4 regions of the Paraburkholderia sp. SUR17 genome follow, and region 1 is predicted to be linked to each of the others. Evidence: predicted binding sites of a transcription regulator. Region 1 holds the regulator's gene; each other region holds the start of a gene.
The links. The regulator LexA, encoded in region 1, represses DNA repair genes until DNA is damaged. The targets are predictions, from matches to a motif close to ACTGTATNNNNATACAGT.
Positions count from the first base shown of each region.

Region 1 (7,751 bases):
CGATGCAGTGCCCAGCGCCGGTATCGCGCCCGGCCCCGCCGATGCAGCCGACGCACTGCGACTCGTGCGCCGCTGCAGATACCACTGCAGCGAATTGATGAGCAGCAGCATGAGGAACGACACCACGAGCATCACGACCGCGAGCGCCGTCGCGCCGGCATAGTCGTACTGCTCGAGCTTGGTGATGATGAGCAGCGACGTGATCTCGGACTTCATCGGCACGTTGCCCGCAATGAAAATCACCGAGCCGTACTCGCCGAGCGCGCGTGCGAACGCAAGCGCAAAGCCCGTCAACAGCGCGGGGAGCACCGCGGGCAACACCACGCGCCGGAAGGTAAGCCAGCGCGAGGCACCGAGGCACGCCGCCGCTTCCTCCTGCTCGCGCTCGAAGTCTTCGAGCACCGGCTGCACGGTGCGCACGACGAACGGCAGCCCGATGAACGTGAGCGCGACCAGCACGCCGAGCGGCGTGAACGCGATCTTGATGCCGAGCGGCGCGAGGAACTGGCCGATCCAGCCATTGCCCGCGTAAATGGCGGCAAGCGAAATGCCCGCCACCGAGGTGGGCAGCGCAAACGGCAGATCGACCACCGCATCGACGACGCGCTTCGCCGGGAACGTGTAGCGCACGAGCACCCATGCGACGAGAAACCCGAACACGGCGTTGATCATGGCCCCGCCCAGCGCGGCGAAGAACGTGAGCCGGTACGAGGCGAGCACACGCGGCGAGGTGACCGCGCGCACGAACTGCGCCCAGTCGAGCGTGGCCGTCTTGAGAAACGTGGCGGCGAGCGGGATCAGCACCACGAGGCTCAGATACGCCACCGTAATACCGAGCGTCACGCCAAAACCGGGCAACGCCGCCGGTTTGCGGAAGGTGAACGTCGTCATGCCAATGCTCTGTCAGGGTTGCTTCAGGGTTACATCGACGTCCGGTCATGCAGCCGACGAGGCCGGCCGCGCACGCGGACGATGATGCCCGCGCCCTGCTGCCGTTCCCGTCGCTGCGATCTGCCGGTCGCTCTTATCGTGATACGCGTTGGTGATGCCGCGGGACTGCTCTTCGGTGCCGCGCTGCTGTGCTGCTGTGTTGCTCCCGCCGTGCTGCTCCAGCCACCGCCGTTACTGGGGCTGATAGATCGAATCGAATACGCCGCCATCGGCAAAGTGCGTCTTCTGCGCGTTCGTCCAGCCGCCGAAGGTGTCGTCCACGGTATAGAGCTTCAGCTTCGGAAACTTCTGCGTGAGTTCGGCGGGCACCTTCGTCGAACGCGGTCGGTAGAAGTTGCGCGCCGCAATTTCCTGGCCCTCTTCGCTATAGAGGAAGTTCAGGTAAGCCTCGGCGACCTTGCGCGTACCGTGCCGATCCACGACCTTGTCCACCACCGCGACGGGCGGCTCGGCGAGGATGCTCACCGAAGGCACCACGATCTCGAACTTCTCCGGGCCGAATTCCTTGAGCGACAGGAATGCTTCGTTTTCCCAGGCGATCAGGACGTCGCCGATGCCGCGCTGCACGAAGCTCGTCGTCGCGCCGCGGGCGCCGGAATCGAGCACGCCTGCGTTGTGATACAGCTTCGCGATGAAGTCCTTCGCCTTCTGCTCGTTGCCGCCCGGCTGGTGCAGCGCGTAGGCCCACGCCGCCAGATAGTTCCAGCGCGCCCCGCCCGAGGTCTTCGGGTTCGGCGTGACGATCGACACGCCCGGCTTCACGAGATCGTCCCAGTCCTTGATGTGCTTCGGATTGCCCTTGCGCACGAGGAACACGATGGTCGAGGTGTACGGCGAGGCGTTGTCGGGCAGGCGCTTCTGCCAGCCCTTGTCGATGAACCCCTTGTTCGCAATCGCGTCGATGTCGTAGGCGAGCGCGAGAGTCACGACGTCGGCCTGAAGCCCGTCGATCACCGAACGCGCCTGTGCACCCGACCCACCGTGCGACTGCCTGAAGGTCACCGTCTCGCCGGTCTTCGCCTTCCACTCCTTCGCGAACGCCTGATTGACGTCCTGGTACAACTCGCGCGTGGGGTCGTAGGAGACGTTGAGCAGCGTGGTGTCCGCGTGCGCCGTCGTGACAGCCCCCGGCGCGCCCAGCGCTGCGGCAAGTCCGAGGCCGAGGGCGGCGATCCAGTGTTTTACCTGGCGCTTTGCCACCTGTGCCACCTGTGCCGCCGCGGGCCCGGAACCGCTTGCCCTGGCGAACCCCGTTGTGTGGTTTTGCATCTGCCTGCTCCGTTTTGTGTCGTGTTGGCTTTGCGCTTGTGCCTTGCGTCTGCGCTTGTGTCGTGTCGTGGCGTGGCGGCCCGTGCGTTGCGTGGCCGCGCCTCGAAGTGATGCGAACCAGTCTAATGAGACCCCTTCATGATTAAAAATAATCCTTCTTCATTTTTTAATACGGAAAAGTGGTAACGACGGCGGGATGGGGCGCTCCGGCGTTTTTTCGGCTGCGATAACGGCGTAATCCGGCGTTACGGCGAAGGCTCGCCGCGCGAACTTCAAGTAACGCTTGAAAAGTGCCGGATACTGTATAAAAATACAGTCACCTGTCTATCCATACAGTGGCGCCATGACCAAACTCACCGCACGACAGCAGCAGGTTTTCGATCTGATTCGCCGGGCCATCGAGCGCACGGGGTTCCCGCCCACGCGCGCTGAAATCGCCGCAGAACTCGGGTTCAGCTCGGCCAACTCGGCGGAGGAGCATCTGCGGGCACTGGCGCGCAAAGGGGTGATCGAACTGGCGGCGGGTGCGTCGCGCGGCATTCGCCTGCTGCCGGGCGTCGACGACATGCCGCATCAGTTCACGTTGCCGCACTCCAGCCTCATGCAGCTTTCGCTACCGCTCATCGGGCGTGTGGCGGCGGGCAGCCCGATCCTCGCGCAGGAACATATTTCGCAGCACTACGCCTGCGATCCCGCACTCTTTTCGAGCAAGCCGGACTACCTGTTGAAAGTGCGGGGGCTTTCCATGCGCGACGCGGGCATCTTCGATGGCGATCTGCTCGCTGTGCAAAAACGCACCGAGGCAAAAGACGGCCAGATCATCGTGGCGCGGCTGGGCGACGACGTTACGGTAAAGCGCCTGAAGCGCCGGCCGAACGGCATCGAGCTGGTCGCCGAGAACCCGGACTACGAAAACATCTTTGTGGAAGCCGGCAGTGCAGATTTCGCACTGGAAGGCATTGCGGTCGGCCTGATCCGCCCGACCGAATTCTGAACATCTGAACGCCGCCTGGAGAGATTCATGGAACGTCTTGCCCGCCTGCTGCCCTTCCGCCAGTTCGGCCGCCTTCGTCACCTGCGCACGCTGGTACCCTGCATTCCGGTCGCTTCCGCTGCTTCCGCTATCGAAGCGGCGTCGGTACCGCGTACCGCGCCCCTCTTCGGCAACGAAGCGGAGTCGCTGCCGGCCTTGCCCTCGGCACAACCGGCATTCGCCCGTGTCTCGCTCAACGCCGGTGTACACAGTGAGCCCGCGCGCCGTGCCCCTGTGCGCGTCTATCACGGACCTTCGCGGCTCATCATGGTGGGAACGTTCGAGGCCGTGTGCCGCATGATCGACCATTGCATCGCCGAACAGGGCGCGGGCGCGTGAACGAGCCGGCAAAGCACGCTACGCGGCGACTCGTCGTCGCGGCCGTCGTGTTGCTCATGGTGGCAGTGCTGGGTTACGCCTATGCGTCGCCCTACATCGTGCTCGATCGGCTCAAACGTGCCGCGGACGCGCGCGACGCCGAGACGGTCAACGCCTATGTCGACTATCCCGCCCTGCGCGTGAGTCTCAAACAGCAGGTCACCGAACTGCTGATGCGGCGCATCGACGCGCAAAAGCACGGCAACCCGTTCGCCGTGATCGGCGCGATGATCGGTGCTGCGCTGATCGGTCCGCTGGTGGATGCGTACGCCACACCCGATGGCGTCGCGGCCATTCTCAATGGCATGCCGCCGCGCGGGCAGCCTGGCGAGCGGCCACCGCCGGCGGGTACATCGGGCGGCACGCCGAACCCTGAGGCCGGCAGCACCGCATCAACCGCACCCTCTACTGGCCAGACGCCCGCGGTGCCTGCCACTCCCCAAGCGCCTAACCAGGCACCCGCCCAGGCACCTACCCAGGCGCAAACGCCCCCTCCTCAGCCACCGCAGACCACCGCCGGATACCGCAGCCTCAACGAGTTCGTTGTGACCTACCAGCACGGCGTCGGCGACACCCGGTATGCCGCCATCCTGCGTCGCGATGGCCTTTTCTCGTGGAAGCTGTCCGCCGTGGATCTGAATGGGTAAACCGTCTGGCTCCGCGCGATCAACGGCTCCCGCCCTGCGCCCCGGCTAGGCGGCCGCAGCCTCCTGCTTCTCCTCGGCAGAAGACGAACAGGCAACGAGGATGCTGCACGACACACGATCCAGCAGTTGGGTATTGCCAGCTCCCATCCACCAACGCGACAGGCCCGTGCGGCACCGGTGCCCCACTACGACCAGGTCGGCCTGCAATTCATTGGCCAGATTCGCGATCTCGTCGATGGGGTGCCCAAAAGCGAAATGGCCCTGTGCCTTCACGCCGTGCTCGGTCAGCCAGTCCACGCCCTCCTGGAGTATTTGCCGCGCGGTCTCTTCGAAGCGGCCGCAGGCCACGTCGGTCAAGAGTCCCGCGCTCTGTGCAATGCTGGAACGCATGTCGACCACCGAAAGCAGATGGGTCTCCGCTTTCAGGTCCAGTGCCAGTTCGGCGCCGCATCGCAGCGCCTTGCGGCCTTCGCGCGAGCCGTCGTAGCACAGCAGGATTTTCTTGTAGCTCGCCATGATGTTTCTCCGATCCGCCTTCCCTGCGGTTTGAACGTACTTTCATCATGGTGCGCCGCAATTCCGGTTGCAAGGGCTGGAAAACGCCAGGTGTGCGCAACCCTCCGCAGCCTGCCCGTGGCCATTTTCAGCGCGATGCCGCAGCGCGGAAATGCTTGCCGCGACAGGCGTTGCGGGTCAAACGCAAATGCAGCGATGCACTAGAATAGGCCGCCTTGCCTCCCTCCTGCCCGCATCCGGACCGCGCCGTGCATTGCGTGACCGGTGCGGTTTCCTGGTACACGAACACGAGTCGCCATGTCCGCCGCCATCGAATTCGAACAGGTAGAAAAACGCTACGGCGAGAAGAAGGTAGTCGACGGTCTGTCGTTTCATGTCCGTCCCGGCGAGTGCTTCGGGCTGCTCGGCCCCAACGGCGCGGGCAAGACCACTACGTTGAAGATGCTGCTCGGCATCTCGTCGCCCAACGCCGGCGCGATTCGCCTGTGCGGAGAGCCGGTACCCTCGCGCGCACGCTTTGCCCGCGCGCGGGTCGGCGTGGTGCCGCAGTTCGACAATCTCGATCCCGACTTCACCGTGCGCGAGAATCTGCTCGTGTTTGGCCGCTATTTCGGTTTGTCGGCCGCACACACGCGTGCGCTCGTGCCCATGCTGCTCGAATTCGCGCGGCTCGAAAGCAAGGCCGACGCCCGCGTGAACGAACTCTCGGGCGGCATGCGCCGGCGGCTTACCCTCGCGCGGGCGCTCGTCAACGATCCCGACGTGCTCATCATGGACGAGCCCACCACCGGCCTCGACCCACAGGCGCGTCATCTGATCTGGGAGCGGCTGCGCTCGTTGCTCGCACGCGGCAAGACGATTCTGCTCACCACGCACTTCATGGAAGAAGCCGAGCGACTCTGCGACCGCCTGTGCGTGATCGAGGAAGGCCGCAAGATCGCCGAGGGCGCGCCCAACGATCTGATCCAGTCAGAGATCGGCTGCGACGTGATCGAGATTTATGGTCCCGACCCGGCTGCCCTGCGCGACGAACTCGCGCCGCTCGCCACGCGCACGGAAATCAGCGGCGAGACGCTCTTCTGCTATGTGACCGACCCACAAGCCGCGCTCGAGCGGATCAAGAACCGGCCGCAGTTGCGTTATCTGCACCGGCCGGCCAATCTCGAAGACGTGTTCCTGCGCCTCACGGGGCGCGAGATGCAGGACTGAACGAACGCGACCAACCAACGGCACGACATGGACGCACGCACCTACGACACACCCGGCCAGCCCGCCCCCATGCGAGAACGCATTGCAGCGCTGCCCTCCAACGCCACGAACTGGATCGCCGTGTGGCGGCGCAATTACCTCGTCTGGCAGAAGCTTGCGCTGGCCTCGATGTTCGGCAACCTGGCCGATCCGATGATCTATCTGTTCGGGCTGGGCTTCGGGCTCGGCCTGATGGTGGGGCACGTGGACGGCGTCTCGTACATCGCGTTCCTCGCAGCCGGCACGGTGGGATCGAGCGTGATGATGTCGGCGAGCTTCGAGTCGATGTACTCGAGCTTCTCGCGCATGCACGTGCAGCGCACGTGGGAAGCGATCATGCACACGCCGCTCACGCTCGGCGACGTCGTGCTCGGCGAGATTGTGTGGGCCGCGAGCAAGGCGCTGCTCTCCGGCACGGCCATCATGATCGTGGCCGCGGCGCTCGGCTACGCGAGCTTTCCGTCGATGCTGCTCGCGCTGCCTGTCATTGCCCTCGCCGGCCTTGCGTTTGCAAGCCTCGCGATGATCGTGACGGCCCTCGCGCCTTCGTACGACTTCTTCATGTTCTATCAGACGCTGGTGCTCACGCCGATGCTGCTGCTTTCCGGCGTGTTCTTCCCCATCACGCAGTTGCCCGCAGCGGCGCAGCAGGTGACGCTGCTGCTGCCGCTCGCGCACGCAGTCGCGCTGGTGCGGCCTGCCATGCTCGGCCGGCCGGTGGAAAACGCGGCGTTGCACGTGGGTGTGCTGGCCGCTTACGTGGTGGTGACGTTTGCGATATCGGCGGTGTTGTTCCGCCGGCGCATGATGCGCTAGACGATGTGATGGGCGTTACCGCGTGCGCGTAATGCCATCGGTCAAGAGCCGTCGATCGAAGCAGAGACGCCGCTACCGTAGCGGCGTCTCTCTTTTCAGCAAGACATTCAGTCCTCGTCGTCGCTCCAGGGAATCTCGACGTCGGTAATGAAGGCGACCGTCGCGAACGGTCCGCCGTCCTGACGGCCCATCTTGCCATCCGCGCGATGCCATTCCACGCGAAACACGGTGGCCGCCGTATCGGCGAGCAGACGCACCGCACGCAGTTCCTCAGGATCCGTTTCCTCGACCGGACCGTCGAGCGATACCAACAGTTGCTGCGGCCACAAACCGTTCGCGGGATCGTAAATGCGATCGCCGTCCGGCACCGACGTGTGCGCTTCCACGCCGATCGTCGCCGATGCCTCCACGATCATCTTGCCGAGCGCGCGCAGCACCGCTGTCGCGCGTGCCGAATTGGCCTGGCGGATCGCCAGGTCGCCGCGCGTGAGCGCCTGTTCGAGTTTCGGATTCGTTTTCTGTTGCGCCATTCTGAGCCCCCGGTTCCTTTGCTTCTGCCACGCGCCCTCGCGGCGCGCGGCGGGTGGCGCGCATGCAGCCAGTCATGTACGCCGCATATCCCACCGTTGTTGCATGCTACACCGCTTCACCGGCCCGGTGGCCGGCACGTCGGCCGCGGTTAGAAGCCGAGCCCTGTTGCGATGAGGCCAGCCGCGACGCCGAACAGCACCACGGTCAGCGCGACGATTGCGAGCACTCGGGGGCGGAACGAACGCGCCAGCATCGCGAGCGACGGCACGCTCACGGGCGGCAGCGTCATCAGGAGCGCGCCCGCCGGCCCCACACCCATGCCGAGCGACAGCATGGCCTGAATGATCGGTACCTCACCCGCC
Region 1 covers NZ_CP120508.1:2,079,467-2,087,217, forward strand. The annotation lists gene cysT (sulfate ABC transporter permease subunit CysT) at 1-891, opposite strand, end outside; gene P2869_RS09170 (sulfate ABC transporter substrate-binding protein) at 1,123-2,220, opposite strand; gene lexA (transcriptional repressor LexA) at 2,564-3,214, shown strand; gene P2869_RS09180 (hypothetical protein) at 3,242-3,592, shown strand; gene P2869_RS09185 (DUF2939 domain-containing protein) at 3,649-4,278, shown strand; gene P2869_RS09190 (universal stress protein) at 4,324-4,794, opposite strand; gene nodI (nodulation factor ABC transporter ATP-binding protein NodI) at 5,092-6,003, shown strand; gene P2869_RS09200 (ABC transporter permease) at 6,031-6,858, shown strand; gene P2869_RS09205 (hypothetical protein) at 6,966-7,388, opposite strand; gene P2869_RS09210 (permease) at 7,538-7,751, opposite strand, start outside.

Region 2 (7,751 bases), 630 kb from region 1:
GGCGACACGCCATCGCCGCAGCCTTGCCTGCTCACCGGCTATGGCGGCTTTGCGATTCCGTTCACGCCGCACTATCTTGTGGGGCCCGGCATCGGCTGGCTGGAACGCGGCGGCGTCTATGCGATCGCCCATATTCGCGGCGGCGGCGAGTACGGCCCTGCCTGGCACACGGCCGCGCAACGCACGCGTCGTCAACGTTCGTTCGACGATTTCATCGCCGTCGCGCAACAGCTAGTCGCCGACGGCGTGACGACACCGAAACAGCTCGGCATTCAGGGCGACAGCAATGGCGGGCTGCTCGTCGGTGCGTGCATGGTGCAGCGACCGGAGTTGTTCGGCGCAGTGGTGTGCGAGGTGCCGCTGCTCGACATGCAGCGCTATCACCGGCTGCACGCGGGCGCTTCATGGCTCGACGAGTACGGCGATCCCGACGACCCAGCCGAGGCGCGCGCGCTCGCGGCCATCTCGCCGTATCACAACGTGAAGGCCGGTGTGGCGTATCCGCCGGTGCTCTTCACGACCTCGGCCAGCGACGACCGCGTACATCCGGCGCACGCGCGCAAGATGGCGGCGCGCATGCAGGCGCAGGGGCACGCAGGCGTGTGGTACCTGGAAAGCACGGCAGGAGGACACGGTTCGGGCAGCGACGCGCTCGAACGCGCGCACTACGACGCGTTGGTGTTCGGCTTCCTGTGGGCGACGCTCGCGCTCACCAACGATGACGGGAGCGGGGCAGCGAACAGATGAGGAAAAGATGAAGTAAGCGAAGGCGGGGCGGCAGCCTCACGACCCGCGCCGCTCGCCAAGGCCAGGCTGCCACGCCGACGCTCAGCCGATCTGCGCAAACACGGGCGCATGATCCGAAGGCTGCTCCCATTTGCGCGGCGTCTTGTCCACGTCGCACAGTGTGCAGTTGAGCGCAAGCTCTTTCGAAAGCAGCACGTGATCGATGCGCAGACCCGCGTTGCGCCGGAACGCGAGCATGCGGTAGTCCCACCACGTGAAGCTCTTTTCAGGCTGATCGAAGAGCCGGAACGCGTCGACGAGGCCGAGCGCGACGAGGCGCTCGAATTGCGCGCGCTCTTCGGGCGAAACGAGGTTCTGTCCTTCCCAGGCTTTGGGGTCGTGCACGTCGCGGTCTTCGGGCGCGATGTTGTAGTCGCCCAGCAGCGCGAGCTTCGAATGCCGGGTCATTTCGCCTGCGATCCAGTCGTGCAACGCGTTGAGCCAACGCAGCTTGTAGGCGAATTTGTCGGTGCCGGGCGCCTGGCCGTTCGGAAAGTACGCCGAGATCACACGCACGCCTTCCACGGTGGCGCAGATCACGCGCTGCTGCTCGTCTTCGAAGCCGGGAATGTTGCGCACGACGCTGGCCTCGTCCACGGCGATTCCGTCGCGCACGATAATGCCCACGCCGTTATAGGTCTTCTGGCCGGCGAACCAGCTCTTGTAGCCTCTGGCCTCGAGTTCGGCACGCGGAAACTTCTCGTTGGGCAGCTTCAGTTCCTGGAGGCAGAGCACGTCGGTCTGGCTCAGTTCGAGCCAGTCGATCACATGTTGCTGACGAACCTTCAGGGAGTTGACGTTCCACGTAGCGATTTTCATTGGACGCGAGCGCTGCAAAATGAGGTAGGACATTATGCATGAACGGCGGCGCGGTCCTGTCACCGCTACCTGTACGATGCGGTGAACGTCGAAGAGGTGCCGCCGCATGTGAGGTGTTTGACGCGGGCGGCACGAGTGGCTATAATTCAATTCTTCTGACGGACGCGGGGTGGAGCAGTCTGGCAGCTCGTCGGGCTCATAACCCGAAGGTCGTAGGTTCAAATCCTACCCCCGCAACCAGTACCGCAGAATGCGCAGCATGTTGAAGTTGCCGCACCACGGTGCAGAGCGAAAGCGTCAGAAGACAGATCAACAAAAAGCCCGCTTCAAGCGGGCTTTTTGTTTTGTTGCGTCGCTGTGCTGCTGCTCGATACCGGGAGATCGAAACGGCAAGCGGCGCGTCACGCAACTACGATCGCCGGCCTCACGTGCGGCCTCATTCCCCACTTCGTCCCGCATCGCGCTTCGTTCTTCGCTTTCCCTCCTGCCGCTTCGTTCCACCCTCTTTGCCGACCGGCACTTCGTATCCGTTCATGCCGTTGAAGCGCTCGATCAAAAAATCGATGAACGCTCGCGCCCGCGCCGACTGGTTGCGTTTGTTCGGGTAGTACACGAACAGGTCCGCGGACGGCTGCACAAACTCGGGCAACACGATGCGCAGCCGGCCGCTCGCCACGTACTTAGCGAGATCCCACTCCGAACGCACGAGAATGCCGTGCCCGTCCAACGCCCAGCCGAGCACGATGTCGCCGTCGTTGCTCGAGAGCGTACCGTGCACTTTTACCGCGTGGCTTTCGCCGTCGCGCTCGAAGCGCCACACGCTGTACGCGTTGTCGTTTTGCCGGTGCACGATGCAGGTGTGGTTCGCGAGGTCGGCAAGATTCTCCGGCGCGCCGTGCTGTTCCAGATAGCGCGGTGACGCACACAGAAAGCGGCGATTCGACATGACGCGGCGCGCAATGAGCCGCTGGTCCGGCAGCGAGCCAAAGCGGATGGCCAGATCGATGCCGCTTTCCACGAGATCGACAGGCCGGTCCGTCACGTCCAGTTGCACTTCCACATGCGGATACCGCTTCGCGAATTCGGAGACGATCGGCGCGATCGTCGTGCGCCCGAAGCCGAGCGTCGCGTTCACGCGCAGCAATCCTTTGGGGACCGAATGGCTCGAACTCACCGCGTCTTCCATCTCGCGCAGCTCGGCTAGGATGCGCGTGGCGTGATGCAGGTAGGTCTCGCCCTCGGGCGTGAGGCTCACGTGGCGCGTGGTGCGGTTCACGAGCCGCACGCCAAGGCGGGCTTCGAGCTGTGAGAGCCGCTTGGTGGCCGCGGGCGGGGTCAGATTGAGTTCGCGTGCCGTGGCGGCCAGGTTGCCGTGGCGTGCCAGCAGCACGAAGAACTCCAGGTTGGACGCAATGTCGGTCTTCACTGAAAGTTAATGAAGTAATGAGTTTCGGTGAATCATAACGGCGCTCACGGCGAATAATCTAGCGGCTCCCAACGCTGCCGCACGGGCGGCGCGAAGCACGGAGACACCATGAGAATCGTCGAAATACGCGAAAAAACCGTTCCCATCAGTTCGTCCATCCGCAACGCCTACATCGATTTCAGCAAGATGACGCTGAGCCTCGTGGCCGTGGTGACGGACGTCGTTCGCAACGGCAAGCCGGTGATCGGCTACGGCTTCAACTCGAACGGCCGCTACGGGCAGGGCACGCTGATGCGCGAGCGCTTCATTCCGCGCGTGCTGGAAGCCGATGCGGCTTCGCTCGTCGACGACACGGGCGACAACCTCGATCCCCACAAGATCTGGGCGACGATGTTCACGAACGAAAAGCCGGGCGGTCATGGCGAGCGCTCCGTCGCGATGGGCACCATCGACATGGCGGTCTGGGACGCCGTGGCGAAGATCGAAGGCAAGCCGCTCTTCCAGTTGCTCGCGGACCGCTACGGCAACGGCCAGCCGGATCGCAAGGTGTTCGTCTACGCGGCGGGCGGCTACTACTATCCGGGCCAGGACCACAGCAAGCTCAAGGACGAGATGCGCAGCTACCTCGACCGCGGCTACACGGTGGTGAAGAAAAAGATTGGCGGTGCCTCGCTCGACGAGGACCTGCGCCGCATCGACTCGATTCTCAGCGTGCTCGGCGACGGCCAGAAGCTCGCCGTGGACGCCAACGGGCGCTTCGATCTGGATACCGCGATCCAGTACGCGAAGGCACTCTCACAATACGACCTGTTCTGGTACGAGGAGCCGGGCGATCCGCTCGATTTCGAGTTGCAGGCCACGCTGCGCAACTACTACGACAAGCCGATGGCCACCGGCGAAGACCTGTTTTCGATGCAGGACGCGCGCAACCTGATCCGCTACGGCGGCATGCGCGCCGACCGCGACTGGCTGCAGTTCGACTGCGCACTGGCCTATGGCCTTGTCGAGTATCTGCGCACGCTCGACATGCTGCATCAGCACGGCTGGTCGCGCGCCCGCTGCATTCCGCACGGCGGCCATCAGATGTCGCTCAACATTGCGGCCGGTTTGGGACTTGGCGGCAACGAGTCGTATCCGGATCTGTTCCAGCCTTATGGCGGCTTCCCCGACGGCGTGAAGGTGGAGAACGGCTATATCACGATGCCGGATCTGCCCGGCATCGGCTTCGAAGGCAAGGCGGATCTGTACGCCGAGATGCGCAAGCTCGCCGAGTAGTCGCCGCTCTGCCGCGGGAAAAAACCAAGGAAGACAGAGAACAGGCGGGCAGGGCGCCGCGCTCGACAGATCGGGCGCGGCGCCGCAAACAGATCCGCCGTTCGTGGAACTTGCCACGCACAGGAGACAGTCATGCGGGTTGCAACCATTCGGAAGTATCTTTCGAGGCTTTACGTTCAAGTGCTGATCGGCATTGTCGCGGGGGTGGCCGTGGGCCACTTCTTCCCCGATGTCGGCACGCAGGTCAAGCCGCTCGGCGATCTGTTCATCCGGCTGATCCGGATGCTGCTCGCGCCGATCATCTTTGCCTCGGTAGTGGTGGGCATTGCCCGCATGACGGACATTCACGCCGCGGGGCGCGTGGGCATGAAGGCGATCGTCTACTTCGAGATTGCGTCGACGCTCGCGCTCGGCATCGGTCTCGTCGTCGTCAACGTCGTGCAGCCGGGCCGCGGCATGAACGTCGATCCCGCACACATCGACAGCGCGGCCATCGCGAGCTACACGCACGCCGCCCATCAGCACGGCATGCTCGACTTCTTCATGAGCATCGTGCCCAACAGCGTGGTGGGCGCCTTCGCCAACGGCGAGATGCTGCCCGTCATCTTCTTTTCGGTGCTGCTCGCTGTGTCGCTTGCGCGACTGGGCCCGCGCGCCGCGCCCTTCGTCGACATGCTCGACATGTTCCTGCAGGCGATGTTCGGCGTGGTGCGCATCGTCATGTGGGTCGCGCCCATCGGGGCGTTCGGCGGCATGGCCTTCACGGTGGGGAAGTACGGCATCGGCACGCTCGCCTCGTTCGGCGAATTGATGCTGTGCCTCTACGTCACCTCGATCGCGTTCGTCGTGATCGTGCTGGGCCTCGCCATGCGGCTGTGCGGGCTGTCGTTATGGAAGTTCCTGCGCTACATCAAGGACGAGATTTTCGTGACCTTCGGCACCGCCTCCACCGAGGCGGTGTTGCCGCAGATGCTCATCAAGCTCGAAAAGCTCGGCTGCGCGCGGCCGGTGGTGGGCATGGTGCTGCCCACGGGCTACACCTTCAACGCCGATGGCACCGCGATCTACCTCACGATGGCAGCCATCTTCGTCGCGCAGGCCATGAACATTCACCTGAGCCTCGGGGACCAGCTGCTCGTGCTGGCCGTGCTGCTGCTGACGTCGAAGGGGTCGGCGGGGGTGGCGGGTGCGGGGTTCGTCGCGCTGGCGGCGACGCTGGCCTCGATGCGCAGCATTCCCGTCTCGGGTCTTGTGCTGCTGCTCGGCGTGGACCGCTTCCTCAACGAGGCGCGCGCCGTGACGAACCTGATCGGCAACGGCGTGGCCACGGTGGTCGTGGCGCGCTGGGAGAAGGCGATCGACATGAACCGCGCCCGCGCCGTGCTCGATCGCACCGCGTTGGAGGCCGATGAGTTGGAGGCCGATGAGCCGGGGCGGCCGCTCGTGGGAGCGGAAGCCGAAGGCTGAAGTCCAGCGCGCCAGGGGCGTGAGCGCGGACCATTCGCTCCGAGGCGATGGCGTTCCGGGCGAGGCACGGGCGGCCGCGAGGCCGATTTCATGTCGCACTGCACGCTTGAAAAGCATACTGTGTTTTTGTACAGTACTGTCACCTCGAACGTGACGGATGCCGCCTGATCCATGCCGCCCGCGCCGGCTGACTCCCCCGCCCGCAAGATCATTCACTGCGATTGCGACTGCTTCTACGCGTCGGTCGAAATGCGCGACGACCCCTCGTTGCGCGGGCGGCCGCTCGCCGTGGGCGGCCGCCCCGACCAGCGCGGCGTGATTGCCACCTGCAATTACGAGGCGCGGCGCTTCGGCGTGCATTCGGCCATGTCGTCGGCGCTTGCCATGCGCAAGTGTCCGGACCTGCTGATCCTGCCGTCGGCCATGGAGAAGTACCGCATCGCGTCGCGTCAGATCATGGCCATTTACTACGACTACACGGCCGACGTCGAACCGCTTTCGCTCGACGAAGCCTACCTCGACGTCTCCCAATCCGACCGCTGCAAGGGCAGCGCGACGCTCATCGCCAGGGAGATTCGCGAGCGTGTGCGCGAGACGGTGGGCGTCACCGTGTCGGCGGGCGTGGCGCCCAGCAAGTTCATCGCGAAGATCGCTTCGGACTGGAACAAGCCGGACGGGCTTTTCGTGGTGCGTCCACACGAGGTGGATGCCTTCGTCGCCGCGTTGCCGGTGCGCAAGATTCACGGTGTCGGCAAGGTGACGGCGGCGAAGCTCGAAAAGCTGGGCCTCACCACCTGCGCGCAACTGCGCGAGTGGCCGCTCGTGGATCTGCACCGGCACTTCGGCGTGTTCGGCCAGCGGCTTTACGAACTGGCGCGCGGCATCGACGAGCGCCCCGTCCGCGCGGACCGCGAGCGCAAGTCCGTGAGCGTCGAGACCACCTATGTGACCGATCTCCAGACGCTCGACGAATGCGCGGCCGAATTGCGGCGCCTCGCGGCGCAACTGGATGCGCGCATCGAGCGGGCCGGCGCCGCTGCGGCCGTGCGCAAGCTGTTCGTGAAGATCCGCTTCGCCGATTTTCAGCGCACCACGGTGGAGTGCGTTGGCGAGGCGACACATCTGCCTACGCTGCTCGCGCTGCTCGAGAAGGGCTTCGCTCGACGCAATCAGCCGGTGCGGCTGCTGGGCGTGGGCGTACGGCTGGAAGAGGACGACGCGGCGCTGCGCGGGCAATTCACGTTGTTCGATGAAGACGGCGAGGATGTGCCGCTGGCCCACGCCGAGGAAGCCGACGACGAAGGCGACGACGAGGCCGGCATCGAAGCCGGCATCGAGGTCGACCAGCAGGCCGGCATCGACGAAGAGGCGCAAGGGCACGAGGATGATCGGCGCACGTGATGCGGCGCGGCTGATGCCGTGACGACTGCTTCGCGCCGGAGGGCAGCGCGCTTGTTGCGTCGGGCCGTGCGAGGCCTGGCCGTGTCGCTCGCAGCCTCGCAACCTCGCAATCTCGTCGCATCGAGTTGCGTCTTCGCGGAATCCGTGCGGGTCGCGAACCGTGGGCGCTTATCGGTTATCAGCCATCAGCCATCAGCCATCAGCCAGGCGCTGCCGGCAATATCGTCGCCCCTGGCAGCGTCACGCGCTCCAGCAGTTTCATCGGCCCCCATCTTTTCACCACATCCAACTGCTGCGCGTCGCGCACGAACAGCGATCCCGCGAAGCCCAGCGCGTTGACCGACATGCCCTCCACGCATTCCGCGGCGCGCGGCACGACCAGCATCCAGCGGCGTGTGACGAGCAGGTTGTACGGCCCCGATTGCAACTCCTCTCCCTTCGTTTCGATGCCGCTCATGCCTGCCGCCGCCAGCAGCGCGCGATAGGCGCTTTTGAGCCTGCGCGCGGCTTCGTCGCGAAATGCATTGTCGGCGGGCAGGTCGAGCCGGCAGAACGCGTGGCGAAACGGCAGTGCCGG
Region 2 covers NZ_CP120508.1:1,447,010-1,454,760, forward strand. The annotation lists gene P2869_RS06435 (prolyl oligopeptidase family serine peptidase) at 1-747, shown strand, start outside; gene xth (exodeoxyribonuclease III) at 829-1,605, opposite strand; tRNA gene P2869_RS06445 (tRNA-Met) at 1,769-1,845, shown strand; gene P2869_RS06450 (LysR family transcriptional regulator) at 2,042-3,031, opposite strand; gene P2869_RS06455 (mandelate racemase/muconate lactonizing enzyme family protein) at 3,140-4,306, shown strand; gene dctA (C4-dicarboxylate transporter DctA) at 4,439-5,773, shown strand; gene dinB (DNA polymerase IV) at 5,945-7,174, shown strand; gene P2869_RS06470 (DUF4922 domain-containing protein) at 7,374-7,751, opposite strand, start outside.
Region 2: the regulator LexA is predicted to act here: its motif matches at 5,891-5,908, upstream of dinB (DNA polymerase IV).

Region 3 (7,751 bases), 790 kb from region 1:
AATACGCCTCGCCGAAGCCCCGAAGTATTGACAGCGTCTGAAGTACCCCATAGAATCTCGCTTCTCTGCTTTTGTTGTTCCCCGATAGCTCAGTCGGTAGAGCGCCGGACTGTTAATCCGTAGGTCCCTGGTTCGAGCCCAGGTCGGGGAGCCAAGAAATTGCAAAAGCCCGTTAACCATAACGGGCTTTTTTACGTAGTGAACGGTTGTATTGCTGTTCCCCGATAGCTCAGTCGGTAGAGCGCCGGACTGTTAATCCGTAGGTCCCTGGTTCGAGCCCAGGTCGGGGAGCCAAAAGATATCGAAGGGATTACGTGTCTTCACGTAATCCCTTTTTTCTTTTCCGGCAGAGCGGTGGCGAGTCGCCGCGCGAGTTCGTCGATAATGTGGATCTGTCATTCCCGCCGATCGATCCACGATGAACCTCGCCAAACGCACTCACGACTTCTCCACGACGCGAAACCCGCGCCTGCGCGTCACCGCACGATGCGCTGCCGCCGTCGGTACCGCGTTCCTCGCGGCCACGACAGCCGCGGCATACGGCGAGGAGATCGGCAGCGTCAACACGAATTTCCGCATCACGGGCTCCGACCGCGTGGTGGTCGAAGCCTACGACGACCCGCTCGTGGATGGCGTCACCTGCTATGTCTCGCGGGCACGCACCGGCGGCATCAAGGGCACGCTGGGCGTAGCCGAAGATCCGACGGAGGCGTCCATCGCATGTCGCCAGGTCGGGCCGATCCACTTCACAGGCAACCTCAAGCAGCAGTCGGACGTGTTCACGGAACGCATGTCGTTCATCTTCAAGACGCTGCACGTGGTGCGCGTCGTGGATGCAAAGCGCAACGCGCTCGTCTATCTGACCTACAGTGACCGCGTGGTAAGCGGCAGCGCCAAGAATAGCGTGAGCGCCGTGCCCGTCCCCGCGGGCACGCCCATTCCGTTGAAGTAGGCGCGCCGCACACGCCTACCGCACCCGACTCGACAGACCCGCAAGCCCGAAACCATGACCGTGACCCGCTTCCGCGATTCCGCCCATTACTGGCGCACGCCGCTGTTGCCCGGCGCGGACCTGCTCACCGCGGAATATCACGATCACGAGTTCACACCGCACTGGCACGACGCCTACACGATTCCCGTGATCGAAGAAGGCGCGGAACGCTATCGCTATCGCGCCACGCACTACGTCGCCGAAGCGGGCAGCGTGCCGGTGATCAATCCCGGCGAGGTGCATACGGGCTCGCGTGCCGTGGACGAAGGCTGGCGCTATCGGGTGATGTACGTGCCGATCGAGTACATGCACAGCCTCGCGCAGGACATCGCGGGCGGCGCGCAGCCGCTGCCGTGGTTCGACGCCGATGTGATTCGCGACGCCGACCTGGCGCGCCGCCTCTCTCGTGCGCACCAGCTACTCGAAGCCGGCGCCGCCGGACTGCCCGCTCTGACGTCCACGCCGACGGCGGACCCGCTCGCTGCCGAATCGGCATTGCTCGACGCGCTCTCCACGCTGCTCGTCCGCTACGGCCGCACGCCGCCGGAACACGTGCTGCGCCCGGCGCGCGACCCGCGTGTGGCAACGATGAAGGAACACCTCGCCAGCCATCTCGCCACGCCGCTTCTGCTTGCCGACCTCGCGGCAGCGGTCAGCCTTTCGCCCTTTCACGCGGCACGCCTTTTCGCCCAGGCTACGGGGCTACCGCCGCACGCGTGGCGCAACCAGATTCGCCTGCAACGCGCGCTTGCGCCCCTGCGCGCGGGCCGGCCAGTGGCCGAGGTCGCGGCGGCCACCGGCTTCGTCGATCAGAGCCACTTCACGCGCCATTTCCGCCGCATGTTCGGCGTGCCGCCGGGGCGCTGGCAAGCGGCATAACCGCCCCGGGAACACCCTCCGCACCCCGCCGCAAGAACGTACAAGCCAGCTGCCTACGCCCTCCGTTAAGCTCGCGGCAAAAGGAGGAGAGAGTGACCCGTTCCATTCGCTTCAAGGAATTCACGGCGGGCGCGCGCGACACGATTCCGATGATGGTCGGCGCCGCCCCGTTCGGCATCATCTTCGGCACGCTCGTCACGTCGGGACCGCTTCACGTGTGGCAAGGGCAGTTGATGTCCCTCGCGGTATTCGCCGGCTCGGCGCAGTTCATTGCGCTCGGCCTGATTGCGGGCAGCGCGAGCTTTCCGGTCGTGCTCGGCACGACGCTCGTGGTGAATCTGCGGCATCTGCTGTACAGCGCGACGCTCGCGCCCTATGTGGCGCACCTGCCGCTGCGCTGGCGGCTGGTGCTCGCCGGCCTGCTCACCGACGAAGTATTCGCCGTGGCCTGGGCCTACTATCGTCGTCAGCCGCATGGCCGGTTCGACGCCATTGGCCCCTGGTACTTCTTCGGCTCCGGGCTCGCCATGTACGTGAACTGGCAGCTCTGGACGGCGGCCGGGCTGCTGTTCGGCGCGGCCTTTCCGGGACTGCAGTCGCTCGGGCTCGACTTCGCGATGGTCGCCACCTTCATCGCCATCGTCGTGCCGCAGTTGGTGGCCGTTCGCTACTTCGCGGCCGCGGTCACCGCGGGCACGCTCGCGCTGCTCTGGCAGACGTGGCCCTACAAGCTCGGACTACTGGGCGCCGTGCTCGCCGGCGTCGCGGTGGGTGTCGCGCTGTCGCTGCCGGGCGCCTCGCGCGGACGCACCGCAGAGGCAAGCCGATGAACTACGCGCTCCTGATTCTCGGCATGGCGCTCATCACCTGGGCGATCCGCGCGGCCGTGTTCGTGCTGGGCGACCGCGTCGTCTTTCCGCCGCTCGTGCGCACGGCGCTTGGCTTCTTGCCCGTCACCGTGCTCACGGCGCTCATCGTTCCCATGGCGGTCGCCCCGCACGGCAGCCCTGAGTTGACGTGGCGCAATCCGCAGCTCGTCGGCGCGCTCGCGGCCATTGCCGTGAGTGCGCTCACGCGCCGCCCACTGCTCACTATCGCCGTGGGGCTCGCCGTGTTCTTTGTCTGGCAAGGCGTCGTGCTGCGTTAGCGCCACCCGTCCCTTCCCCGTCCACCGAACGTGAGCCCCCGGCGCGCCAGCCCCGGAAGCCGGCGTTTCGTGCGCTGCGTCATGACTTCCTCAAGTTTGCCCACCGCACGCCGTTAAACAGATCGAAGTCCGCCGATCGAAATCCGCTTTTCGCGCCGGCTCCGGCCCTGGTGCCCGCCGGCCTGGCGGCGCGCAATGCGCCCGAATCGCACGCAGATCGCACGCCGCGCGTCGTCCGTCCACCGGGCCGTCACGAACGTGAAGACGCCGGCAACCCGCGCGAAGGACGCTCCGCCGGCATACAGCAGATACGCCACGGCGCCACGAAGAGGGGCGGACCGGGGAAACGGGATAACAACATGGGCCAGATCACCCTTACGCTGAAGGAAGAAACCCTTGTGTCGCTACGCAAGGATTTCGACGCGTTCCTGCGCGTGTCGCTCAAGCTCGACCCGCAGTTCGCGACGCCCTCGTTCGAGGACTTCCTGCGTGCGAAGCTGCTCGACAACATGGTGCCGCTCACCGAGCACGCGGTGCAGCGCATGCTTCAGGGCGGCCAGTACGCGTGGGCAAAACGCACGCTCGACAAGGAATTTCCGGACGTCGTCGCCATCCTGATGCGGCAGGCCGCCGAGTACGGCTTCGGTTTCGCCGCCCGCTCCGAATGGACGCCCGACGAGCTCGCCAAGCACTGTCGCGACTGGGCCACGGCGATCGTCAACGAGGCGCAGGCCGCGCCCAACCTGATCGATCCGCTCTCGGCGCAGATCAAGTCGGCCGTGCAGGACATCCAGACGCTCGAAGAAGTGATGCAGACGCCGGCGTGGCGGCTCGCGGAATCGCTGCGCCAGCGCATCTACGAGGCGAAGATCGCCTGCGAAACGAGTGTGGGCAGCGCGTCGCGCGAAAAGCTGGGCGAGTTGCGCGGGCTGCTGCGCCTTGGCATTTCGCACGGCTCGTTCCAGAAGCAGGAAGCGCAGCAGATCATGGAATACCTGCGCCTGCTCAAGCCCGAGATCTTCGTCGAAGAACCGTACGACGTATTCGCCCGCCTCGCGGCCTGGCTGCGCAACGTCTTCACGCCGCCCGTGCGCAACCAGCAACAGCAGCAGCGTCAGTCGCGCTGAGGGCGCAGCGCTGACGCCCGCATTCCAGCCGCTTCGGCCTCGGATGCAATAACCCTGCTCAGTCCCACATCTTCCTGAGCTTCGCCGCAATCTCCACCTTGGCGTGAGCCGCCGCAGCCAGCCCCGCCGCTGTCGGCGCGGCGGCGACGGGCACGGGCGGCCACGCACGCGCCTCGAAGAGCGGCAATAGCGGCGCCGGAATGAAGCGCGTGCGCGAGGCCCAGACGTGCCGGTCGCCGGATTGCGTCTGATTGTGCACATAGAACCGTTGCGGCACGACGATGTGCAGGTCTTCCTTCGCGCGCGTCATCGCCACGTAGAGCAGGCGGCGCTCCTCGTCGATCTCTTCGTCGCTGCCGGTGCCGAGGTCGGACGGAATGCAGCCGTCCACGCCGTTGAGCACGAACACGTTGCGCCACTCCTGGCCCTTCGCCGAATGGATCGTGGAGAGGATCAGGTAGTCCTCGTCGAGCAGCGGCACGCCGGACTCGCCGCTCGTGGCGTCGGGCGGATCGAGCGTGAGTTCCGTGAGAAAGCGTTCGCGCGACGGGTACGTGCCCGCAATGCTTTCCATCTGCAGCACGTCCGCGTGACGCATGGCGGCGTCTTCGTGGTTGCGTTCCAGATGCGGTTCGTACCAGCGGCGGATCAGCTCGAACTCGGCAGGCCATGCACTCGTGCGCGAGCAGACCGTCGACATCATCGCGACGAACGCGGCCCAGTCTTCTGCGGCGCGCGGTGGCGGCGCGAATGCCGCGAGCGCGTCGGCGGCGGGCCAGGTGCCCTTGCAGGCTGCGACCTGATCGAGCAGCCGCGCCGCCGTGGCCGGCCCCACGCCAGGCAGCAGTTGCACGACCCGAAAGCCCGCCACGCGGTCGAGCGGATTTTCCGCCCAACGCAGCACGGCGAGCACGTCTTTCACGTGCACGGAATCGAGAAAACGCAGCCCCCCGAACTTGACGAACGGAATGTTGCGTCGAGCCAGCTCCACTTCGAGCGCCGCGCTGTGGTGCGCGGCGCGAAACAGCACCGCCTGCGACTTCAGTTTCATGCCCGCTTCGCGCGCCTCGAGCACCTGCTCGACGACATAGCGCGCTTGCGTGGCTTCGTCGGCCACGGTAACGAGCCGCGGACGCTGCTCGCTCGCGCGGTCGGTCCAGAGGTTCTTCGCGAAGCGCTCTTTGGCGAGCCCGATCACCGCGTTCGACGCCTCGAGAATGGGCGCCGTGGAACGGTAGTTGCGCTCGAGCATGACCTGCCGCGCGGGCGGATCGAACTGCGCGGGAAAGTCGAGGATGTTGCGCACCGTGGCGCCGCGAAACGAGTAGATGGCCTGGGCGTCGTCGCCCACCACCGTCAGGCCGCGCCCGTCGGGCTTGAGGGCGAGCAGGATCGACGCCTGCAGGCGGTTCGTGTCCTGGTACTCGTCCACGAGCACGTGATCGAAGCGCGCGGAAAGCTCGGCGGCGAGCGCGGGCTCCGCGGCCATGTGCGCCCAGTACAGCAGCAGGTCGTCGTAGTCGAGCACGTTCTGCGCCTGTTTCGCCTCGACGTAGCGGGCAAAGAGCGCGCGCAGGTCCGCCTCCCACTCGCAGCACCACGGAAACGCACGGGCGAGCACATCGGCGAGCGACGCACCGGTATTCACGACGCGCGAATAGATCGAGAGACACGTGGACTTCGACGGGAACCGCCGTTCCTTCGCCGACAAACCGAGTTCGTGGCGCACGAGGTTGATGAGGTCCGCGGAATCTTCGCGGTCGTTGATGGTGAAGCCCGGCGCGAGGCCGATGCGCTCGGCGTACTCGCGCAAGAGCCGCGCGCCCACGCCGTGGAACGTGCCGGCCCACATGAGCCCGTGCGCGAGCGCCGCAGACGCGCCCGGCACCCCGGCGGCGATGCGCGTCACGCGGCGCGTCATTTCGTCGGCGGCGCGGCGCGAGAAGGTGAGCAGCAGGATGCGATGCGGGTCCGCTCCGTTCACGACAAGATGGGCCACGCGATGCGCGAGCGTATTGGTCTTGCCCGAGCCCGCGCCCGCGATCACCACGAGCGGCGCGGGCGCGCCGGCCTCGCCGACGCCGTGCTCGACGGCCGCGCGCTGGGCGTCGTTGAGCTTCGCGAGCCAGGCGGCGACTTTCGTTGCAACCTCGGCCGCCATTTCGGGCGTCGGGCTTGCGCCGCCATGCGCGGCGGGGCGCTCGACGAGGGCAGACGAATCGCGAACAGAAGCGGAAACCGGAACGGAAGCGGAAGGCACGGCGTAGGCAGAATGGGAAGATGGCGACGCACACTGTATATCCATACACCCCTACGAGACAAGCGCGCAGAACCCTTGCCCCCCACGCACCCGCTACCTCCACGCAATCCGTTCGACGCGCCCGCGCCCGCGGGCTTATGATGCGAGCCCTTGAACCTGTTCCCTCGCGTGCGCCATGCCCAATCTCGATTTCCCGCTCACCGGCGACTACGTCGAACTCCATAACCTGCTGAAGATCACCGGCCTCGCCGACAGCGGCGGCGCGGCCAAGCAGCTGGTGGCCGCAGGCGAAGTGAAGGTGGACGGTCAAGTGGAGCTGCGCAAAACGTGCAAGATCCGCGCGGGCCAGGTCGTGCTGTTCGGCGACACACGCATCGCCGTGCGCGAAGCCGATTGAAAGAAACTGCACCAAAAACGGGCTTTTCCATCGACAACTGCCCGTTCCCGCAATAAGCTGTCCGTCCCGAAAGACATCATAAGAATCGCGGCGCGCCCATACGCTCGCGCCGTTTTTCCCTTCCCATGACCCAGCAATCGAGCTTCTCGCGCGTGGGCACGAGGCCGCCCACGCTTTCCCGCCACGCCGCCGACACCGCCCGCCTCGCCGCCCCGCTCGCCATCGCGCAGCTCGCCCAGATGGCCATGAGCGTGACCGACACGGTGCTGCTCGGCTCGCTCGGCGCCGATGCGCTCGCCGCCGGCGGACTCGGCGCCGCGCTCTACTTCGTCGTCGTCACGCTGCTGCAAGGCGTGCTCACCTCCGTGAGCGTGACCGTGGCCAACGCGCGCGGCGCGCAGAACGAGCATCACGTGCCGCACATTTACTGGACCGGCTTCGTGCTGTCGCTGCTGCTCACCGTGCCGGCGTTCGCACTGCTGTCGTTTGCCACGCCGATTCTGCTGGCGTTCGGCGAACCGCCACTGCTCGCGCGCAACGTGGGCGAGTACTGCGCGGTGTTGCGCTGGGCCGCGCCCGCGAGCCTTGCGGGCATCGGGCTGCTGCGCTCGTTTCTGCCCGCCATTGGCGCAGCGCGGCGGCTGCTCGGCGTTTCGATTGCGAGCGTGTTCGTCAACGCGTTTCTCAACTACGGACTCATCCACGGCGTGTACGGACTGCCGCGGCTCGGCTTTCTCGGCTCGGCCGCGGCCACGACGCTCACCGTCTGGCTCTCCGCGCTCGTGCTGGCGGCGCTGCTCCATTTGCGGCCGCGCTACCGGCACTTCGTCGCCGCCCGGCGTCCCACCGTACCGCTGATGGGCGAACTGTTCGGCATCGGCTGGCCAGTGGCGATCACGTACGGGGTCGAATCGACGCTCTTTCTCGCCACGGGGCTCATGGTGGGCGTG
Region 3 covers NZ_CP120508.1:2,871,250-2,879,000, forward strand. The annotation lists tRNA gene P2869_RS12655 (tRNA-Asn) at 79-154, shown strand; tRNA gene P2869_RS12660 (tRNA-Asn) at 219-294, shown strand; gene P2869_RS12665 (CreA family protein) at 419-952, shown strand; gene P2869_RS12670 (AraC family transcriptional regulator) at 1,007-1,870, shown strand; gene P2869_RS12675 (AzlC family ABC transporter permease) at 2,020-2,700, shown strand; gene P2869_RS12680 (AzlD domain-containing protein) at 2,697-3,017, shown strand; gene P2869_RS12685 (DUF4088 family protein) at 3,377-4,144, shown strand; gene P2869_RS12690 (ATP-dependent helicase) at 4,203-6,305, opposite strand; gene P2869_RS12695 (RNA-binding S4 domain-containing protein) at 6,580-6,801, shown strand; gene P2869_RS12700 (MATE family efflux transporter) at 6,927-7,751, shown strand, end outside.
Region 3: the regulator LexA is predicted to act here: its motif matches at 6,437-6,454, upstream of P2869_RS12690 (ATP-dependent helicase).

Region 4 (7,751 bases), 1.6 Mb from region 1:
GCCGATCTTCAGCTCGTCCGGCGTGATGGTGCCCGGGCAGTTCGGTCCGAGCAACAGCGTCTTGCGGTTCTCGCGGCGCATGCGGTCCTTCACTTCGATCATGTCGCGCACGGGAATGCCTTCCGTGATGCAGATCGCGAGATCGAGGTCGGCCTCGACGGCTTCCCAGATCGCAGCGGCAGCGCCTGCGGGCGGCACGTAGATGACCGAGACGGTCGCGCCCGTTTCGGCCTTCGCTTCCTTGACGCTCGCGTAGATGGGAATGCCTTCGAAGTCTTCGCCGGCCTTTTTGGGGTTCACGCCTGCAACAAACGCCTCACGGCCGTTTGCGTATTCGCGGCACGCACGGGTATGGAATTGACCGGTCTTGCCGGTAATGCCCTGCGTGATGACCTTGGTGTCCTTGTTGATCAGAATCGACATGTATTGACCTCTGTTCGTTTGGCGTCGCGCCATGCGCCCAGTCCGGCCTGCCTGCGCCTTGCAGCGGGCTGGCCGGCTCACGCGCGTCGCGCCGCCATGCGTGTTCGGTGAAGCGCCCTTTACTTGCCTTCGGCTGCCGCGACGACCTTCTGCGCAGCCTCTTCCATGCTGTCTGCCGAGATGATCGGCAGGCCGGAATCGGCCAGCATCTTCTTGCCGAGGTCCTCGTTCGTGCCTTTCATGCGCACGACGAGCGGCACTTGCAGATGCACGGCCTTGGACGCAGCGATCACGCCTTCGGCGATCACGTCGCAACGCATGATGCCGCCGAAGATGTTGACCAGAATGGCCTTCAGGCCCGGGTTCTTCAGCATCAGCTTGAAGGCTTCCGTGACCTTCTCCGTCGTGGCGCCGCCGCCGACGTCGAGGAAGTTCGCGGGCTCGCCGCCGAACAGCTTGATGGTGTCCATCGTGGCCATCGCAAGGCCTGCGCCGTTCACGAGACAGCCGATGTTGCCGTCGAGCGAAATGTAGGCGAGGTCGAACTTCGACGCTTCCACTTCAGCCGGGTCTTCTTCGTCCAGATCGCGGTACGCCACGATCTCCGGATGACGGAAGAGCGCGTTCGAGTCGAAGTTGAACTTGGCGTCGAGCGCGATGACCTTGCCGTCGCCGGTCAGGATCAGCGGGTTGATTTCGGCGAGCGATGCGTCCGTCTCCCAGAAGCCCTTGTAGAGGCCCTGAAGGATGGCGCGTGCCTGGGGAATCGAAGCGTCGGGAATGCCGATCTGCTTTGCGAGGCCGTCGGCTTCGGCGTCGGTCAGGCCCGTGGACGGCTCCACCGCGACCTTGTGGATGGCTTCCGGCGTCTTGGCGGCCACTTCTTCGATATCCATGCCGCCTTCGCTCGAGGCCATCACGACGACCTTCTGCGACACGCGATCGATCACGATACCGACGTACAGTTCCTTCTTGATGTCCGCGCCTTCTTCGATCAGCAGGCGGTTCACCTTCTGGCCTTCCGGACCGGTCTGGTGCGTCACGAGCTGCATGCCGAGAATCTGGTTCGCGTACTCACGCACCTGATCCAGCGACTTCGCGACCTTCACGCCACCGCCCTTGCCGCGACCGCCCGCGTGGATCTGCGCCTTGACGACCCACACCGGGCCACCCAGCTCTTCAGCAGCCTTGACGGCGTCGTCCACCGAGAAGACCGGCTTGCCGCGCGGTACCGCGACTCCGAATTTCCGCAGGATTTCCTTACCCTGGTACTCGTGAATCTTCATGCGTGATTCCCTTCAGTCTGAGAGTTGGATTGAACTTCGTTTCCGCTTTTCTTGTTCAGGCCGGACGCGCCGTCGGCGTCGCCGCCGCGGTCCGTCTGCCTGCCGGTTTCAATGGAATCCGCCGCGCGCGCCGCGTCGCGCGGCGCATGCCCGTACCAGCGCGGATAGAACTGTCGAACCGCCTCGCCGTCGAATCGCAGCGCGTGGCAGCGACCGAGCTGGAAAGGCGGGTTGTCTGCGGTGCGCCTGCCGTTGTCCGTGCTGCGAGCGGACTCGCGCTTTTCGCTTCCCTGCTCCGGCGCGCTATCGCCCGTATGCCACACGTCGCCGGCGAACGCCTGAATGGCGGCGGTGGGCAGCACGGCACATAGCTCCGTGAGGTGCGTGCAACCCGCCGTGCCGGCCAGCAGTTGGGCAGCATCGCGACGAAAATTACGGAGCAGATTGAGCCCGATGAGGGCGCGATAAGCGGGATTGGCGGCTTCGCATTGACCAGGATAGGGCACCCAGTCGGACGACGCGACGGCGTCGACGACATTGAGCTCCCGATCGATCGTGATGCGAAGCCAGAGTTCATGAATTGGCAGACCGTTGCGACGGACACCCGACGCAAGGGCCACATCGCGCGGCTTCTGGTCGGTCAGGCATGCCTCGATATCCCATAAACCGTCTTCGCGCTCGTAGGCTTCTGCCCGAATCGCACGCGTATGGCGCAACTTGCGGGAGACAGGCAGGGGAAGCGGCATGCGGAAAGGCGAGGCTGTGTTGAGAAACCTCACGATTTTAGCATAGCGGGTATTTCCCACTTGGGGAAACCCCGTGGAGGTATCGCATCACTCCTGCAGGCGTTGAGGTGCGCGAGACCGGAAGCCGAGTGCCAGATTCAGGCGCGGACTAAAAGGCTCAGCGAGGCCTCCGTGAAGGGCTGGATCAAGGTTCGGGCCAGTCGTCTTCCATGCCCTTCAGGATTTTCGCGATGGTGGCGTGAGAAAAGCCACGCGCGGCCAGGAAGCGCGCCTGACGCGCCCGCTCGGCGGGCGTTTCGGGAAGCTGGCCGTACTTTCGGCGCCATACGGATTGAGCGCGCGCCAGTTCAGTTTCGCGAAGTTGGGCGCTGACCTGCTCGATAAGCGTGTCGCCCACAGCGTGCCGTTTCAGTTCGCCAACAATACGGCCGGTGCCAAGCCGGGATGCCCGCCGATGAACGAGACTCTCGGCGAAGCGCGAATCCGAAAGCCAGCCTTCCCGCTCGAGCGATGCCAGCAGCGCATCCAGTTCGCCGACGTCCTCGACGAACGGCATCAGCTTGCGAGAAAGTTCTGAACGGCTGTACTCGCGGCGAGAGAGGTAAGCCAGCGCACGCGCCTTGGGCGAACGGCCGGGGCGCTGCTGGGTGCCAGCCGATGAATTTGGGCGCGCGGTCGTGGACCGTGCGCGTTCCGAGGACCGGCTGAACGCCGGCCCATCGGTGGTGTCGTCGCCTGGATGCGCAGGGTCCGCAGCATGTGGATCAAGCCGCGCAGGCGGCACCGGCGCGGACGGACCCTTGCGCATCACGTGACGATCACTCCTCTTCGCCTGCGACTTCGACGTCGTCCGACAGCCCCGCATCAGCCGGCATCGCAACCACGCCGAGGGATTCGCGAATACGGTTTTCGATTTCCCGGGCGATGTCCGGATTTTCGCGCAAGAATTCACGCGCGTTGTCCTTGCCCTGGCCAATGCGTTCGCCGTTATAGCTGTACCACGCACCTGCCTTGTCGACGATCTTGGCCTGCACGCCAAGATCGATGATCTCGCCCTGGCGTGAAATGCCTTCACCGTACAGGATGTCGAACACCGCTTCGCGGAACGGCGGCGACACCTTGTTCTTGACGACCTTCACGCGCGTTTCGTTACCGATCACCTCATCGTTCTTCTTGATCGAGCCGATACGGCGAATGTCCAGACGCACCGACGAGTAGAACTTCAGCGCGTTGCCGCCCGTGGTGGTTTCCGGATTGCCGAACATCACGCCGATCTTCATGCGAATCTGGTTGATGAAGATCACGAGGCAGTTCGTACGTTTGATCGTGCCGGTGAGCTTGCGCAGCGCCTGCGACATCAGACGCGCTTGCAAACCGGGCAGCGAGTCGCCCATTTCGCCTTCGATTTCGGCCTTCGGCACAAGTGCCGCGACCGAGTCGATCACGATCATGTCGATCGAACCCGAGCGCACCAGCGCATCAGCTATTTCCAGCGCCTGTTCGCCGGTGTCGGGCTGCGAGATCAGCAGTTCCGGCACGTTGACGCCAAGCTTGCTTGCGTACTGAACGTCGAGCGCGTGTTCCGCGTCGATGAACGCCGCCGTGCCGCCCAGCTTCTGCATTTCGGCGATCACCTGCAGCGTGAGCGTGGTCTTGCCCGACGACTCAGGACCGTAGATTTCGACCACCCGACCGCGCGGCAAGCCACCGACACCCAATGCGATGTCGAGGCCGAGCGAGCCGGTAGACACCACCTGGATGTTTTCCACTACCTCGCCGTCGCCGAGCCGCATGATCGACCCTTTGCCGAACTGCTTTTCGATCTGCGCGAGCGCAGCAGCAAGCGCCTTGCTCTTTTCAGCAGTCAGTCCAGCCGAGCCTTTCTTGCTTTCTTCCATGAATCGTCCTTTGCTATGATGAACGGCGTCTGAGGCAGATGTGCAGGCCGCTGCAGGACACGTTGGTACACGCGCCGCTGCGATTGCACATGAATCTCAGACACTGTATAAAAAAACAGTAGTTTTGGCAAGCCCGGCAAGCCGGATTCCTGAGTTCGGGCTTCGTACCGGAGCCCACACTCGCCGCCGCCACGACACTTTTGGAGACCGCGCTGAGCGCCGCGCGACAACACGGCGCCGGCCCAAGCAACGCTGGGCGCATCATGCGAATTCTCATTGCCGAAGACGACAGCATACTCGCGGACGGTCTTGTCCGATCACTCCGCCAATCGGCCTATGCGGTCGACCACGTCAAGAACGGCGTGGAGGCGGATACCGCGCTGTCGATGCAGTCTTTCGACCTCCTGATACTCGATCTCGGCCTGCCGCGCATGCCCGGGCTCGAGGTGCTGCGCCGCCTGCGCGCCCGCAACTCGAATCTGCCCGTGCTGATCCTCACGGCCGCGGACAGCGTGGACGAACGCGTCAAAGGGCTCGACCTCGGCGCCGACGACTACATGGCCAAGCCGTTCGCCCTCAACGAACTCGAAGCGCGTGTGCGCGCGCTGACGCGCCGCGGCGCCGGCGGCGGACCGACGGTCGTGCGTCATGGCGCGCTGTCGTTCGATCAGGTCGGCCGCATTGCGTGCATCAACGACCAGGTGCTCGATTTGTCCGCGCGCGAACTCGGCGTGCTCGAAGTGCTGCTGCAGCGGATTGGCCGGCTGGTATCGAAGGAACAGCTCGTCGATCACCTGTGCGAGTGGGGCGAGGAGGTCAGCAACAACGCAATCGAGGTCTACGTGCACCGGCTGCGCAAGAAGCTGGAGCCGGGCGGCGTGCGCATCGCGACGGTGCGCGGGCTCGGCTACTGCCTCGAAAAAGCGGCTCAGGCGCCCGTACCGGCGTCGGCGGCATCGGCCGCGGCTTCGGCGGCTGCGCTCGGCGCGCCTGCCGCGAACGACCCATCGGCGTCGTCGAAGCCGGTAGAGGGCTCGGCAGCGAGCGTTGAAGCCGGAGAAACCTCAGCGGCAAGCGGACTCGCTGCATCCGCCGCCCCATCCCCGGCATCGGCCGCCACCGGCTCGTCCGCCGCCGTCACGCCCACAAGCAAGCCCGCAATGCCGGCAACCCATCCATATAAGTAAGGACAGCATGGCCGCGCCTCTCGATGTCCGGCGCGCCGCCGGTTCGCCCCCGCCTTCGACGTCCGCTCCCGTACCGCTCGATGACGACACGCGCGACGCGCGCTACGAGAACCCTTTCGCGCCGCCCGACGAAACCGAGAGCGCCGCGCAGGCGCGTCCGCGCTCGCTCTTCGGCGAGATTCTCGACTGGATGCTGGCGCCGCTTCTGCTGCTGTGGCCGATGAGCATCGCCGTCACCTACCTCGTGGCAAAGTCCATTGCCAACGGGCCGTTCGACCGCGCGCTGGAAACCGATGCCTATGTGCTCGCGCGGCAGATCCATCCCGTCAACGGCGTCGCCGAACTCACGCTACCCGAGTCCACGCGTGACTTCCTGCGCGCAGACAACATCGACAGCGTGTTCTTCCAGGTGCTCGGCACGCGCGGCGAACTGGTGGCAGGCGAGCGCGACATGCCGCTGCCGCACGAAGACGATCGCCCGCAGCCCGGCATCGTCGAATTTCGCGACGACATGCTGCGCGGCAACGATATCCGCGTGGCCTACACGACCGTCGAATTTCCGCAGACGCCCGGTGCACAGTCGGTGCTCGTGCAGGTCGCCGAAACACTCGACAAGCGCCGCCAGCTGGCCAACGACATCATCAAGGGCGTGATCCTCCCGCAGTTCGTGATTCTGCCGCTCGCCATCGTGCTTGTCTGGTTCGGCCTCTCGCGCGGGCTCGCGCCGTTGCATGCGCTGCAGTCGAATATCCGCGCGCGCCGACCGGACGACCTTTCGCCGCTCGAGGCGCGCCGCGCGCCACCCGAAATCGAGCCGCTCGTCACGTCGTTCAACGACCTGCTTACGCGTCTCGAACAGAACATGGAGCTGCAAAAGCGCTTCATCGCCGACGCCGCGCATCAGATGAAAACCCCGCTTGCCGGCCTGCGCACCCAAGCCGAACTCGCGTTGCGCCAGGAAGCGCCCGCGGAAGTTCATCGCTCGCTCCAGCAGATCGCGACGAGTTCCGAGCACGCGGCGCGGCTCGTCACGCAGCTGCTGGCGCTCGCGCGCGCCGAGAACCGCTTGTCCGGACAGATCTTCACGGCGGTGGACGTAGGTGAGGTGGCACGCAACGCCGTGCGCGACTGGGTGCAGGCGGCGCTCGTGAAGCAGATGGACCTGGGCTACGAAGGGCCCGACAGCGCGGACCCGAAGATCGAGGTGGAAGGACACCCGGTGATGCTGCGCGAGATGCTGTCGAACCTGATCGACAACGCGATGCGCTATACACCCGCCGGTGGCCGCATCACCGTGCGGGTACGCCCGGATGCGGCGGCGGGCGTCGTGCACCTCGAGGTCGAGGACACGGGGCCTGGCATCCCCCTCGCCGAACGCGAGCGGGTAACGGAGCGCTTTTACCGGATTCTCGGCCGCGAGGGCGACGGCAGCGGGCTGGGCCTTGCCATCGTCAAGGAAATCGCGACGATGCACGGCGGCACGCTCACGATCGAAGACAACGTGTACCAGGAAACGCCGCGCATGGCGGGCACGCTCGTGCGCATTACGCTGCGCATGCGGGAAGCGATGCAGACGAATGCGTCCTGAAGCTTGCTCAACGCACGCTCAGGGAACCCTCAGCGGCACTTGCGAATACCCCAAGGACTTACCCTTACGGACAAGGTTTGCAACCGGAAATGGCACAGCAGAATTAACGGCATAAACGTCCGTTGAAGCCATTTTCCGTGAATTTATCCGACAAAGACGTAATTGCACCCGACGCAAAACCCCGCCAAAGCCCCCGTTGCGCGTCAGTAACCAGTAAGTTTCCGTTCCAATAATGAGCCGCAGGTGCGTCTGTCCGGGCGCGCCTCACGAATATCAAAACGGAGACGACTTATGGCAACCGTAGGCGGACAGCTATCGCACGCACCCATGACAGGCGCCGAAAAACGGGTGATTTTCGCCTCGTCGCTGGGCACGGTTTTCGAGTGGTACGACTTTTATCTCGCCGGATCACTGGCGGCTTTCATCAGCAAGAGTTTCTTCTCCGGCGTCAATCCGACAGCCGGCTTCATCTTCACGCTGCTCGGCTTTGCCGCGGGTTTCGCCGTCCGACCGTTCGGCGCCATCGTCTTCGGACGCCTGGGTGACCTGGTCGGTCGCAAGTACACGTTCCTCGTCACCATCGTCATCATGGGTCTGTCGACGTTCGTGGTCGGCTTCCTGCC
Region 4 covers NZ_CP120508.1:452,997-460,747, reverse strand. The annotation lists gene sucD (succinate--CoA ligase subunit alpha) at 1-423, opposite strand, end outside; gene sucC (ADP-forming succinate--CoA ligase subunit beta) at 543-1,709, opposite strand; gene P2869_RS02085 (DUF2889 domain-containing protein) at 1,706-2,455, opposite strand; gene recX (recombination regulator RecX) at 2,640-3,320, opposite strand; gene recA (recombinase RecA) at 3,274-4,353, opposite strand; partial or broken gene P2869_RS02070 (response regulator transcription factor) at 4,617-5,279, shown strand; gene P2869_RS02065 (sensor histidine kinase) at 5,548-7,128, shown strand; gene P2869_RS02060 (MFS transporter) at 7,420-7,751, shown strand, end outside.
Region 4: the regulator LexA is predicted to act here: its motif matches at 4,456-4,473, upstream of recA (recombinase RecA).